DNA from 2 places in the Limnobaculum xujianqingii genome. Region 1 is predicted to be linked to the other one. Evidence: predicted binding sites of a transcription regulator. Region 1 holds the regulator's gene; the other holds the start of a gene.
The links. The regulator LexA, encoded in region 1, represses DNA repair genes until DNA is damaged. The targets are predictions, from matches to a motif close to TNCTGTATGTACATACAGNA.
Positions count from the first base shown of each region.

Region 2: a site for LexA is predicted at 5,115-5,134, ahead of GOL65_RS05555 (DNA translocase FtsK 4TM domain-containing protein). Genes of this name have one in related genera too.

Region 1 is NZ_JABMLK010000002.1:1,479,096-1,486,864, reverse strand. Features, by position in the region: gene dusA (tRNA dihydrouridine(20/20a) synthase DusA) at 1-953, opposite strand, end outside; gene zur (zinc uptake transcriptional repressor Zur) at 1,162-1,617, shown strand; gene GOL65_RS20850 (hypothetical protein) at 2,011-2,565, shown strand; gene lexA (transcriptional repressor LexA) at 2,694-3,305, opposite strand; gene GOL65_RS20840 (diacylglycerol kinase) at 3,394-3,771, opposite strand; gene plsB (glycerol-3-phosphate 1-O-acyltransferase PlsB) at 3,892-6,345, shown strand; gene GOL65_RS20830 (tryptophan 7-halogenase) at 6,467-7,769, opposite strand, start outside.
Region 2 is NZ_JABMLK010000001.1:1,196,462-1,204,230, forward strand. Features, by position in the region: gene GOL65_RS05545 (replication-associated recombination protein A) at 1-750, opposite strand, end outside; gene lolA (outer membrane lipoprotein chaperone LolA) at 758-1,369, opposite strand; gene GOL65_RS05555 (DNA translocase FtsK 4TM domain-containing protein) at 1,559-5,047, opposite strand; gene lrp (leucine-responsive transcriptional regulator Lrp) at 5,176-5,670, opposite strand; gene trxB (thioredoxin-disulfide reductase) at 6,250-7,209, shown strand; gene cydD (heme ABC transporter permease/ATP-binding protein CydD) at 7,341-7,769, shown strand, end outside.

The DNA of each region.
Region 1 (7,769 bases):
TCAACATCCGCTCCGGCTTTATGGGCATTCTCACTTAAATGACGACGGAACTGACGCGCGCCGGGAATTCCCTGAAACAGCCCCAACATATGACGAGTAATATGTCCCAGGTAAGTGCCTTTAGACAGCTCTTGCTCAATGTAGGGATACATCGCCTCGACCACATCTGTGGCCTGAGGAAGCTCTCGCTCAATACCAAAGATTTCACTATCAACCTGCGCCAGTATGCCCGGGTTTTGATAGGCTTCACGCCCCATCATCACGCCATCAACATGTTGCAGATGCTCTTTAGCTTCTTCCAACGTTTTAATACCACCGTTAATGGCTATGGTCAGATGAGGAAACTCTTGTTTAACTAAATAGACTCGAGAGTAATCCAGTGGCGGTATTTCCCGGTTTTCTTTTGGGCTTAAACCCGATAGCCAGGCCTTACGCGCATGAAGCGTGAAATTATCACAGCCACTCTGCTCTGAAACAATAGTGATAAAACGCTGCAAAAACTCATAATTATCTGAATCATCAATACCAATCCGGGTTTTTACCGTTACCGGTATGGAAACCGCCTGTTTCATTGCGCTAACACATTCTGCCACCAGCTCAGGTTCCGCCATCAGGCAAGCACCAAAGCGCCCGTTTTGTACCCGATCGGAAGGACAGCCCGCGTTCAGATTAATCTCGTTATAGCCTAATGCTTCCGCACGTTTAGCGCATTCAGCCAGCGCCTGAGGTTCACTTCCTCCCAACTGCAACGCAACCGGCTGCTCTTGCTGGCTGTATGCAAGATAATCGCCCTTACCAAACAGAATGGCACCAGTAGTGACCATCTCGGTATACAGCAGAGTTTGCCCGCTAAGTAACCGGTGAAAATAGCGGCAATGGCGATCGGTCCAGTCAAGCATAGGAGCAACGGAAAAGCGCTGCATAGGGTATTGTGTTGATTTATCAGAATTCATAAAAAGATTAACGGCTACCAGATAGTTTTCTTGATCGACGAACGCGATACCAGCGTAAAGTTCGGCGGGATAATTAACGGCATTTTACCATAGAAAAGGCTATTGTCGTTACCGCCTTCCCCTAATTGCCCGGTCAGGGATATGCTCTCGGCGTTCTTTATTAAGCATGATAGAATCATTAACAGGATTGTGAATAACAGAGATAACAATGAAATCAATCAATATTGAGTCTATGCTGACAAAAGCCCAGAAGCTGTGCGATCAGCGAGCAGTTCGCTTAACTCCCCAGCGACGTCTGGCGTTACGCTTAATGGCGGAACAGAAGAATGCCATTAGTGCCTATGACTTATTGGATTTACTGCGTATCTCTGAACCCCAGGCCAAACCTCCAACGGTCTATCGCGCCCTCGATTTTTTACTTGAACAGGGTTTTATTCATAAAATCGAATCCACCAATAGCTATGTCGTTTGTCACCATGTAGGCGAGCCATTACACACTTCCGCCCTGTTCATTTGTGATAACTGTGGATTAGTCACTGAGCATCACGCAGAAGGGATCGATCAACTACTTAAAGAACTGGCAGAGAAAAGCCATTTCACCATTCAACATAGCGTACTCGAAACCCATGGCATTTGTTCACAATGTGCGAATAAAGCAGAATAAAAGTAATATATTTTAAGAAATTGAAGGATAACTGTGATTGATTTACCTTGCTAATAGAGCAAGCTATATAAAGCTACACTTACAGATAAGAATAAATGAATAAATATTCTTTATACTCACATACTAAATTCATAAAAACCCACAAATCAAATCAACATAACAACATGTTTTTAAAAACAATTAATATATATTAACATTCTTTCAACGTTGAATAAGACATACATTAATAATAATAAATAACACACTTTGTTATTCACTCATCTTAATTATATTTTCTATTTTATTTTCCTTGCAAATAGAGTATATATTAGCAGCGTAATTATAATTATGTTATCCATAACACATCTTAATGATATAGCTATATATTGTTGGTTATTTTCCAGGGAAAACAAGATGAAGCAGTTTATATGGGCGCTTTTTGCTGTCGCAGGAACACTGGTCAGTGCTTCAGCCAGAGAAACAATGACGCCCATAACATTGACGACTGACGGTGAACAGCAAATTGCAGCTCAAAACTGGCGTGAAGTCACCGGACTTCCTGGCCAATTGCCTGAGCGCTGGCAGTTTATTGAAACCGATTTATCCTCTATCTGGCTGCTAAAAAATTTGGATGACCCTAATTTGCTAGGGCGCATTTCAACACAAACCCTTGATGAAGGCATTCAACTCAAAGATGAAGTGGATTCCATCGCTGATAGTTTTAAATTTCAGGCAGTTGATATTACCCGCCGTACAGAAACCTATGGCGATATTGATACTGAGCAATTAGAAGTCAGCACCAAAGATGGAGAGCAGGACGTTGCCGGTATCTTTGTGTTTATGAACTATCAGAACAAAATTTATACTATTTTGCTTACCAGTCATTCCAGCATTAATAAGCTCCAGCAGCACCGGCACCAATTGATGAATAATATTTTAGTAGCAAAAAGTGCCCCATCCGGTGCGTAATAAATTATTAAGCCTGATAAATATTCTTCAGTCATTGCCATTAAAAAAGCGCCCTAAGGCGCTTTTTGATTTTCTGCTATATCCGTTATTCGTTTTCACATCAGCCGATATCTGATTTTTGAATTTAATTACATCCAGTCGCCGTTACGAATAACACCAACGGCAAGCCCTTCAATGGTCAAACTCTGCTCACGTAAATCAACCACTATTGGTGAAAACTCTTCATTTTCAGGAAGTAGCTCAACTACGTTACCCTGTTTTTTCAGACGCTTAACCGTAACTTCATCATCAATACGGGCAACGACGACTTGACCATTACGTACATCCTGAGTTTTATGCACAGCAAGCAGATCGCCATCCATAATACCAATATCTTTCATTGACATACCGCTAACACGCAGTAAAAAGTCGGCGTGTGGCTTAAACAGCGCCGGGTCGATCTGATAGTGGCTTTCTACATGTTCCTGAGCCAGTAAAGGCTCACCTGCGGCAACCCGACCAATTAACGGGAGACCTGCATCTTCCGTTTCCAGTAGCAGACGGATCCCTCTGGATGCCCCATTAATAATCTCGATGACCCCTTTACGGGCTAAAGCTTTTAAGTGTTCTTCCGCCGCATTGGGTGACTTAAACCCTAAGGTTTGGGCAATCTCTGCACGAGTCGGCGGCATCCCTGACTGATTGATATGGTCACGAATCAGGTCATAAATTTGTTGCTGTCTGGCGGTTAGTGCTTTCATTTCTCGATTCCCTTACCCTGTTTTTTTATACAGTTATGCTGTGAGTATATACAGGTATTCGCCAGATGAAAACCTTCATACTTCATATTTACGAGATATATCGAGAAAAATGACTCCAAAGTACGGAAACCCAGACAAACAACGCCAGTAATATCATAATCAGTACCGCAGCAGATCCCATATCCTTCGCCCGCCCTGAGAGTTCATGGCGTTCGGTACCAATACGATCAACGACGGCTTCAATCGCACTATTAATAATTTCAAAAGCCACAATCAACACTACAGAACCAATCAGTAAGATTCGTTCAATGATGGAGACATCCAGCCAGCAGGCCAGAATAATGGCGACCACCAGCAGCACAATTTCCTGACGAAAAGCAGCTTCATTTTTCCAGGCAGCCCGTAGGCCCCCCCACGAATATCCCGCTGCTTTAATGATACGAGTAAGTCCTGTCACCTGGTTCATTCACAATCCCTCAAGAAAATTCTACTCAATTTTAGCAATTATCATTCATCACATCATCACAGATCGCGCCGAGTTCTGGTATTCTGGCGACTCGTTATCTATATGAGGCTCGAAACATTTATGTCTGGTTGGCGTAAACTTTACTATAAGCTATTGAATATACCAATAAAAATGCTGGTTCGTAGCAAGTGTATTCCTTCTGACCCCATCGCTGAATTGGGATTGGATACCACACGTCCAATACTATATGTCCTGCCCTATAACTCAAAAGCAGACCTGTTAACCCTACGAGCACAGTGTCTGGCTCAGGAATTACCCGATCCATTAGAACCTTATGAGATTGATGGTCAGCTACTACCCCGCTATGTTTTTATTCATGAAGGACCGCGAGTATTCAGCTATTACGCCCCTAAAGAAGAGTCGATAAAGCTATTCCACGATTATCTGGACCTGCACCGCAATCACCCCGATCTGGATATCCAGATGGTTCCAGTCTCGGTGATGTTTGGCCGTTCTCCTGGCCGCGAGGGTCATGAGAGCCATGAGGCTCCTCGCCTTCGACTGTTTAACGGTATCCAGAAATTTTTTGTCGTGATGTGGTTAGGCCGCGACAGCTTTGTACGCTTTTCCCAAACCGTTTCACTACGCTATATGGCAGATGAGCACGGCACCGATAAGACCATTGCTCAAAAACTGGCTCGCGTTGCCCGCATGCACTTTGCCAGACAGCGCCTTGCCGCAACCGGACCAAAGTTACCGATGCGTCAGGATCTGTTTAATAAATTACTAACCTCAAAAGCCATTGAAAAAGCGGTTGAGGAAGAAGCTGCATCCAAGAAGATATCGCTGACGAAAGCAAAACAGAACGCTGTCGATATGATGGAAGAGATTGCAGCCAACTTTAACTATGAAACACTACGAGTAACTGACCGGGTACTCAGTTGGACATGGAACCGACTCTATCAGGGTATTCATGTTCATAACGCCGAGCGAGTGCGTCAGTTAGCTCAGGATGGTCATGGTATTGTCTATGCGCCAAGCCACCGTAGCCATATGGACTATCTGCTGCTCTCTTATGTGCTTTATCATCAGGGGTTAGTACCACCGCACATTGCTGCCGGTATCAACCTTAACTTCTGGCCAGCGGGTCCTATTTTCCGTCGGCTGGGAGCGTTCTTTATTCGTCGTACGTTTAAAGGCAACAAGCTCTACTCTACCGTGTTTCGTGAATATCTGGGTGAATTATTCAGCCGTGGTTATTCCGTTGAATACTTTGTTGAGGGCGGACGCTCACGTACCGGTCGATTGCTGGAACCAAAAACCGGCACGCTGTCTATGACCATTCAGGCAATGTTACGCGGCGGTAATCGCCCAATCACTGTTGTGCCAGTGTATATCGGTTATGAACACGTAATGGAAGTGGGTACTTACGCCAACGAACTACGTGGAGCAACCAAAGAGAAAGAGAACCTCTGGCAGGTAGTTCGCACCATGCGTAAATTGCGTAATTTAGGGTTAGGCTATGTGAACTTTGGTGAACCTATTCCATTAATGACCTACCTGAATCAGAACGTACCAAACTGGAGAGAATCTATCGATCCGATAGAAACGCCAAGACCAAATTGGTTAACGCCGACCGTTAATCAAATTGCCAGTAACTTGATGATTAATATTAATAACGCAGCAGCAGCTAACGCCATGAACCTGTGCTGTACCGCGTTATTAGCTTCTCGCCAACGGGCTTTAACCCGTGAGCAACTGCTTGAACAACTTGATTGTTATATCCAACTACTGCGCAATGTACCTTATGCCAAAGACGCAACGGTTCCATCCAGTACACCAGAGCAAATGCTGGAACATGCGCTGAAAATGAGTAAGTTTGAGGTAGAGAAGGATAACGCCGGTGAGATCATCATATTAGCGCGTGAACAAGCAGTTCTGATGACTTACTACCGTAATAACATCCACCATATGCTGGTTCTGCCGTCGCTTATTGCCAGTATTGTGATGCATCACGATGGTATCTCTCGTCAGCAGATTATTGAGCAGGTTTCACTGATTTATCCACTGCTGCGTGAAGAACTGTTTATGCACTACAGCGAAGAAGAGGTACCCGCGGTAATTGAGACGCTGATTGATGAATTGGAACGTCAGAATCTGATTCGCCAACAGGCTGAGGGTTTACTGGCATTAACACCTTCCCGTATTCGTACGCTACAGTTACTGGCTGCCGGCGTTCGGGAAACATTACAGCGCTATACCATTACGCTTTCATTGCTGCGTAACAACCCAAGTATTAATCGTGGAATGCTGGAGAAAGAGAGCCGTTTGCTGGCTCAACGTCTCTCCGTCTTACACGGTATCAATGCGCCAGAATTCTTTGATAAAGCAGTATTCTCTACGCTGGTAGCAACACTGCGTACCGCGGGATATATCAATGATGTGGGTGATGCAGTTCCGGAAAATATGCAGGCTATGTATGACATGCTGACCCGCCTGATGACACCGGAAGTAAAACTGACGATTGAAAGTGTTACTGTCACATCGGCGGAAAGCGAAACGCCAACAGAGTAACGGGTAAATAACCAGCCTTCAATGAAAAAGCTGGTCTCATACCTACTGAACTTCTGGGTAACAACCACAAAAAAGCCTGCTAACCAGCAGGCTTTTATTATTGATGATTAAAAAGAGAATATTACCAGCCCTTCTCTTTAACTCTCTGCACGAAATCCAGCGCTTTTTGCTGCTTATCTTTAGACAGCCACAGTAAGTCCATACCTGCTGCACTTACCGGTACCAGCCCTAAAGGAACCGCAACCGACATCCAGTTAACCGGATGGAAAATACCGCCCCAACCGTTGATAGCGTAGTTTTCTACGTCAATCATATGAGGAGTACGTTCTTTAATACATTTTCTGAACTCAGCATAACGCTCTGTCATTGGCGATTTATTCACTTCTTGCCACAGTGGAGTGTCGTTACGAGTACAGTCATAGTGCATACGCAGGAAGTCACGAATTCCGTGCCATGACGCCAGGTTCGCTTCGTTATATTCACGAATACTGTTTTCAGAGATGATGCCCTGACTCGATACCAGCACGCGCTCAAAGTTACGTAGCTGTTCGATCATCTGACCAATTGAGGTTGCTTCCAGCGGCTCAACGAAGCCGGAAGAGAGGCCCAGAGACATAACGTTCTTAATCCACACTTGCTCATAGCAGCCTGGATCAAAACGAATGGTTTTATGAGGTTCAATTTCAAATCCGAGATACTTCTGAATCTCATCAATGGCATCGGCTTCGCTCTTATGTTTGCTACTGAATACATAACCAGCACCAACACGAGTAGACAGGGGAATCTGCCACATCCAACCCGCATCCATCGTGATTGCACGAGTAATTAGCATTGGGTTTTTATTCGGATGAGGCATATAGAATGGAATAGCGCTATCCATCAACAGATAGTCTTTAAACGTCTGCCAACGAGCACCAGGCATCTTCGCCATTACCTGACGGGTCAGGCCGCTGGAGTCAATCAGGAAGTCGAGCTCAACTTCACCTTTCTCAGTAATTAGTTTAGTAACCAACCCTTCTTCATTACGAACGAAATCTTTAACCAGCACATCTTCATGTACCACACCACGAGACAGTGCCACTTTTTTCATGTACTTGGCAATTTTGTAGCTGTCAAAGTGGAAAGAGGTCACCAGGTCAGTACGATCTTCGTCTACAGCCTTAATCGCTTCTTCCATTGAAGCATTATTTTTAATCAACTGGTAACCGCGAATCCATGACTCTAGCGGTACGCCCTGATTAATTAATGCAGAGTAATACGGCAGGAAACCACCTTCAACCCATTGTGCACCTTCACCTCGGGCAGAAGTAAACAGATGGTAGAACTTGTCGTCAGCTTTACCCGTACGCCAACCTTCATAGCTGAAGCCCCACTTAAAAGTAGCATCGGTTTCTGCCATAAATTCTTTTATGTCGATCTGGTTA
Region 2 (7,769 bases), on a different contig from region 1:
ATTATCAAAGCGGGCACTGCGTTCACCGGAAGTTTCTTTTAACAGTTCTGGAGTTAATACGCGTTGACCATCAGCAGAGATTTCTGCCATATCAGCCATCATTTCAAGGCTATTTAGTGCCCGTCGGGCATCGCCACCGACCAATTCAGACAACATGCGTCGGGTTTCATCGGGTAAAACTATATTCTGTTTACCATATCCCCGTTCATCATCGTTCATTGCCTGTAACAGAACTTGCTCAATATCGCCGCTTTCCAGAGACTTCAACAAATAAACTCTCGCTCTGGATAACAGAGCCGAATTTAATTCAAATGAAGGGTTTTCGGTAGTTGCGCCGATAAAAGTAATAGTACCGTCTTCTACATGGGGCAGGAATGCATCCTGCTGACTCTTATTGAAACGATGAACTTCGTCAACAAACAGGATAGTTCTTCGACCGGCATCACGATTATTGCGTGCCCGTTCAATAGATTCGCGAATCTCTTTAATACCGGAAGTGACTGCGGATATTCGCTCGATATCCGCATTACCATAATGTCCGATGATCTCAGCCAGCGTGGTTTTTCCAGTACCCGGAGGTCCCCAAAGGATCATTGAATGTAGATGCCCAGCCTCAATTGCCCGTGGTAATGGCTTACCGGGAGAGAGCAGATGACGCTGACCGATATATTCAGCCAGCGTTCGAGGCCGCATACGTGCGGCCAGAGGCTGAAACTCATTCTGAGAGAAATCGAGTGACAGAGTACTCACTAAGACCTCACTGGCGCTGATCGTCGATGGTCACGCCTTTTGGTGGTGTAAAGGTGAATTTAGCAGCATCAACAGAGCCGCTTTGTTGGCCTTTCAAGGTATAAGTGCTGCGTTGTCCATCTTGTTCTACTGCAACAAAGCCTTTAATGACACCATCACCAGTTACATTAATGGAAAAGGCTTTCAGGTTACCTTTCGTCGCCTTTGGTTTTAACTCAAACTCATCACCTTTTTGCACTACGTCGTATTTGCTCCAGTCAGTAGTGCTATTGCGAGTGATCAGCATAAATGGCGTATCTCCGGTAACGCTATCTAACCAGGTTGCCGTTGCTTGCTCAACAAATGGGTTAAAAAACCATAGCGTTTTGCCATCAGATACTAAAATACTTTCATCCGGTGAAGTCATATGCCAACGAAACAGATTTGGTCGTTTAACCCAGAGTTCACCCTCTCCCTGTTGAATTGCAGCGCCGCCAGCATCTTTCACTGACTGAGAGAAACTGGCATGAAAACTATTCACCTTATTTAAACGACTCTGCAAATCTGAACGGGCATCGGCCAATACGGCTGATGACACCAGACCAGACATCAGGCAACAGGCGATAAATAATTTCTTCATTGTTGCAATTACTCCCATCTATTATCAATAAAGCGTCAATTAAACGCGTTGAATATCATCGCCAACTCTACCTGACAATCACCTGTCGCGTATAGTCTCGAAGCAGTAAGTATATGATCTTTTACTTATCTTTTCAGTTAGCATAAGGGCCGCATTTTGCGGCCCTTAAACAACAGTTGTTGTCTTAAATTAATCAAACTGACCGCGCGCTAAAACCTCTCGGTTACCATTATGCCCCGGAGGACTCACAATACCCTGAGCTTCCATTTGATCAATAATGCGTGCAGCACGGTTATAGCCAATGCGGAACTGACGCTGAATTCCGGATATAGATGGTTTTTTCTTTTCAACCACAAAAGCCACCGCCTGATCGAACAGCGGATCAAGCTCTTCATCAGCTTCCAGTCCAAATCCACCTTCGCCCTCTTCAGAGGTTGCAGTAATGCTATCAATATACTGTGGGCGACCACGTGCTTTCCAGTCCTGAACCACCGCATGAACTTCCTGATCGCGTACGAAGGCTCCATGAACACGCACCGGCATCGAAGAGTTTGGCGGTAAATAAAGCATATCACCCATACCTAATAAGGATTCGGCTCCGCCCTGATCGAGAATAGTACGCGAGTCAATTTTGCTTGATACGGTAAACGCCATACGGGTTGGAATATTAGCCTTAATCAGACCGGTTATCACATCCACCGATGGACGTTGGGTTGCCAACACTAAGTGAATACCGGCGGCCCGCGCTTTCTGAGCCAGACGCGCTATCAGCTCTTCAACTTTTTTACCTACCGCCATCATCAGATCGGCAAATTCATCAACCAGCACCACTATATAAGGCAGTTTTTCCAGCATCGGTGGTGATACATCCATGCTTTCGCTTGGTTTCCAGAATGGATCCGGTATTGGACGACCCAGGCGTTCAGCTTCTTCAACTCTTTCGTTGTACCCTGCCAGGTTTCTGACCCCAAGAGCAGACATCAACTTATAGCGACGTTCCATCTCGCCAACACACCAGCGAAGGGCATTGGCGGCGTCTTTCATATCGGTAACCACTTCGGTTAACAGGTGAGGAATTCCCTCATAAACTGATAACTCCAGCATTTTTGGGTCAATCATAATAAAGCGAACGTCTTCTGGCTTAGCTTTATACAACATGCTCAGAATCATGGCGTTCACACCAACCGATTTACCCGAACCGGTAGTACCAGCCACCAGTAAGTGAGGCATCTTGGCCAGATCGGCAACCACTGGCTGACCAGAAATATCTTTACCTAACACCACGGTAAGTGGAGAAGGAGTATTCATAAATTCTGGGGAATCCAGCACTTCACGCATATAAACTGTCTGACGGCGTTCGTTTGGCAATTCCAGACCAACATAAGGCTTACCTGGAATAACCTCAACCACACGTACCGCAGTTACCGACAGCGAACGCGCTAAATCTCGCGCTAAACTGGAAATTCGGGACGCTTTCACACCCGGAGCCAAATCCAATTCAAAACGGGTAATTACCGGACCGGGTAAAATATCAACTACATGCGCTTTAACACGGAAATCGGCCAGACGACGCTCCAATAAGCGTGCTGTCTCTTCTAACGCTTCCACATCTACCGGATCCTGATTTAGCGGTGGTGATGCCAGCAAATCAAGAGATGGCAGAGGTGTAGTCGGTTTCTCTAACGGTCGCTCATTACGCATCAGGAATGGGTGAATTAAGCCATCCATTGAAGGCTGAGTCGGTTGTGGCTCTTCTTTAGGCGCTACCGGTTGGAAAGGCGATGACGGTTGTGATGTTACATTAACGCCATGTGATGCCTGTGTATAACCTGACGGTGTAACTGGTGCCTGTGGCACTGGAGCTACCGGACGTTCAACCGGTTGTTGATAACCATAGGACGAAGTAATGGACTGAGTAACCTCATTGATATTACCCAAAGAAACATCATCAGTGCGTTCCACATCACCAACTTGAGAAGGCAAAGTAAATAATGGTTCAACCGGGCGATCGTCAGGCACTTCATCATCAATATCATCACGGGCAGAAATACCGTACAGAGGGTTATCTTCTATATCCCCGTCGTTATCATCATCCTGATAACGTTCACCGTAGCGTTGGCGTTGTTCTTCTTCAAACGCCCTTCTCAGTGCTTCTTGTTCCACCGCATCTTCATCATCTTCACTAATAGTGAAATCATTTGCCATTGGCTTATTGCGATTAAGGCGATCGCGTTCACGCTGTTCGGCTTCACGTTGCGATGGCAGTTTAATCCCATAGGAGGCCAGCTCACGGCGAGTAGGAATACGAACCGGATTAGGACGAGGGAACTCCGGACCAACACCTTGCTTAACCTGAGGTTGGCTACCCGCTACAGGAGTAAAAGTAATTGCTGGTGCAGATGAAGCCGTTGTTGTTGCTACCGTTGTCGCCCCGGCAGCAGCAGCGGCATCAAAGGTGATAGCATTCGATAATGAATCGGTATTTGTGGATGCATTATCTTGTTCAACTGTACTGAAATGTCCCGGTACCAAAGGTTCTGTTGGTTCATCTGGTAATGTATCAACAACAACCGGTGGATTAATTGGAGAATAAGGATTGGTAAACTCGCTACGCTGAGTTTCAGACGGATTAACTGTAACTGTCTGTAGTTCAGAATTACTGAAAGTATAGGTTGCCGGACCAAAAGAGATTGCAGGCTGTTCTGACGTAGAAATTGTCGGTTCAGCGGTAATTTCAGGCTCATTTTGAACAGGTGTATTGTTCCAGTGATTCCCCCTGTCAGTTACAAGATCTTCAGCGGCACCAAATAGTGGCGGCTCCGGAGATTCTTGCGGCTCAGGCAGATCGTCCATTGCTGTATTAAAGATTAATTCTTGTTGCAGTTCGTTTATTTCTGCGTCGTCATTCGCCTGAGTTAACTCATCGTCCGCATTTACACTCGGTGCGGTAAACAGAACATCGTCAGTGGCTGCGGCGGCAAAAGAAGAAGCACCAACCGTTGAAGTTACAACTCTGTCACTAACGTCATCCCGATCGTAATCATCAACCTCACGCTCTTTGCGCGTTTTATTCGAGGCAAAAGTCAGGATGCCCATAACAAAGGCACCAATTTTTTCCGCAATGGTTAACCACGACCAACCGGTGAACAGCGTTAGCCCTACGGCCCATACGCTTAGCAGAATTAATGTAGAACCTACGCTGTTAAAATGAGGCAATAAGGCACTATTAATCAGACTACCAATCACACCGCCGGAAGCAAAATAGTACCAGTCATCAATGCTGATAGCCGACAGACCGCATGATGAAAAAATCAGCGCTAGCAGCCCGATAAAGCGTAATGAAAAAGAGAATAGATCAACGGCTTTCTGCTCACGCTCATGGCGATACAGCATCCAGCATTGAAAAACGATCATTGGTGGTACGGCATAAGCCAGCACCCCAAAAACAAATAACAGGGTATCTGCCAGCCAGGCTCCGGTTTCACCACCTATATTATGAATAGGTTCATGCCAGGCTGTTTGTGACCAGCTAGGATCGGCAGGATTAAAACTAATTAACGCCGCCATAAGGTAAATGGAAAAAATAACCACCAATAATAAACCAGCTTCAAAAAGCCGCTGGCGGCTACTTAACTTCTTCAACTTAGGCTCTTTATCTTCTATATATTCCTGGCTCAAGAAAGGCTCTCCAGGTTACCGTAGTACCGAGTAATAGAACGGCAGCGCCAGGAATACCCAGCGCTGAAACTGTATGAATACACAGGAGTGTAACGGAAGTTAGCAGATTTTGCACCTGCAACGATGAATTATCGTGTTTTGATAACTAAGTGGTTACTTTGTTTGACTTCTTCCATTACCACATAAGTACGCGTATCGTTTACACCCGGTAAACGCAGCAGCGTCTCACCTAATAATTTTCTGTATGCAGACATATCTGATACACGAGTTTTCAGAAGGTAGTCAAAGTCACCAGATACCAGATGACACTCCTGAATCTCTTCCAGTTTTTGCACAGCGGTATTGAACTGTTCAAATACGTCTGCCGCGCCACGGTTTAAGGTAATTTCAACAAACACCAACAGCGATGCGTCCAGATAATGTGGATTTAATAACGCCGTATACCCTTGAATGAATTTTTGTCTTTCCAGACGACGTACGCGCTCCAGACATGGTGTTGGAGATAAGCCAACGCGTTTTGACAGTTCAACGTTGGAAATGCGACCATCCAGTTGTAATTCATTCAAAATGTTACGGTCAATGCGATCAAGATCTTTGCTAGGGCGTTTTTTATTGTCTACCATTTTTTTTCTCTCAATATCTTCCTTGTTTCTGATACACCATTATCTATCCAAAAGATATCTGGCGCCTCCGTTCAGGCCAATCTTGTAGTTACCAGGTAAATCTGCCACCGGGCAGTTTCTCGTTATCGTTTTCGCGCAATAACGAAGCATGACATCAACTGGGTTAACTAAATCTAACAACCTAAAACATACCACTATTGTGATCCGCGAAGTTCCACAATTCTACGCTAAACTAGCATTTGAACATATCGTATTATGCGGTCAATCTATATAAATAAAGAGTATGTATCTATCATCTTGCCAATTTATCTATGCACAGTTGCTTTATTAATATAATTACCAGCGTAATCACAGAATAATGTTTTCGCAAATAGCTACCTTATTGTCAAAGCAAATGAGTAAAAAAAAGCACAATTCTCTATAAAAATCCATTTAAGCTTCATTTTAAATCTAAAAACCAATTTTTGATAGATAAAAGCTATCACAGCGATTAGTAACAATGTAGCTAATAACTTTTTTTAATGCGCTATTTTCCTTACAATCACATGTATCTTCCTACCTCACGTCTACAGAGGAATTATGGCCATGGCCAAACATTGTAAATTACTTATTCTAGGTTCTGGTCCTGCAGGTTATACCGCTGCCGTCTATGGTGCACGAGCAAACCTTAGCCCTGTACTCATTACCGGTATTGAACAGGGTGGACAATTAACCACAACAACGGATGTTGAGAACTGGCCTGGTGATGCTGAAGGCTTAACCGGCCCGGCATTGATGGAGCGTATGCGTGAACATGCACTGAAGTTTAATACTGAAGTCATTATCGATCATATTAACCGTGTTGATTTACAAACCCGACCTTTTCGTCTGTTTGGCGACAGTGAAGAGTACACCTGTGATGCATTAATCCTTGCTACTGGCGCTTCTGCCCAATATTTGGGCTTGCCTTCAGAAGAAGCATTTAAAGGACGCGGTGTTTCCGCCTGTGCAACTTGTGATGGTTTCTTCTACCGCAACCAGAAAGTTGCCGTTGTCGGTGGTGGTAATACTGCTGTTGAAGAGGCGCTATACCTCTCCAATATCGCTGCGGAAGTTCATCTGATTCATCGCAGAGACAGTTTCAGAGCAGAAAAAATTCTGATTGATCGGTTGATGGAAAAAGTTCGTCACGGCAACATTATTCTGCACACCGACAGAACCCTTGATGAAGTACTGGGTGACGATATGGGGGTGACTGGCGTTCGTCTGAAAGATGTCAAAACTCACGTCACCGAAGAGTTGACTCTGACAGGAGTATTCATCGCCATTGGTCATCGTCCAAATACCGAGGTATTTGCTGGCCAACTGGAACTGAAAGATGGTTATCTGAAAGTGCAGTCAGGCAGTCATGGGAATGCGACTCAAACCAGTATTCCAGGCGTGTTTGCGGCAGGTGATGTAGCCGATGATATCTATCGTCAAGCCATCACTTCTGCGGGTAGTGGCTGTATGGCAGCACTGGATGCAGAACGCTACCTTGAGACGCTAAATAACAATTAATAGCTATTGTGCGATCTGAAAGTGTGACACAACATATCAAGGCGGCTTATGGCCGCCTTCTTGTTTCATGGATACTAATGGTATCCTAGGCCCAACTTTAGTTATCAGAACCAGTACATTTTATGTCTAATATGAATAAGGTACGGCAACGTGAGTTAACACGTTGGTTAAAGTCTCAGGGTATTCTGGCTCAGCGCTGGTTACGGATATCTACCCTGTTAGGACTACTCAGCGGATTGTTAATTATTGCGCAGGCCTGGTTACTGGCAACCCTGCTGCACTCTCTGATTATCGAGAATATCCCGCGCAACGAGCTATTCAGCTATTTCCTGTTGATCGTTGTTACCATTGTGCTGCGTGCGATACTGGCCTGGTTTCGCGAACGGGTTGGTTTTATGTATGGCGCAGCTATACGCCAGCACATTCGCCATCAGGTATTAAATCGTCTTGAACAACTAGGCCCTGCCTGGATTCAGGGCAAGCCCGCAGGTAGCTGGGCGACAATGATCCTTGAACAAATTGAAGATATGCAGGATTTCTATTCCCGTTATCAACCTCAA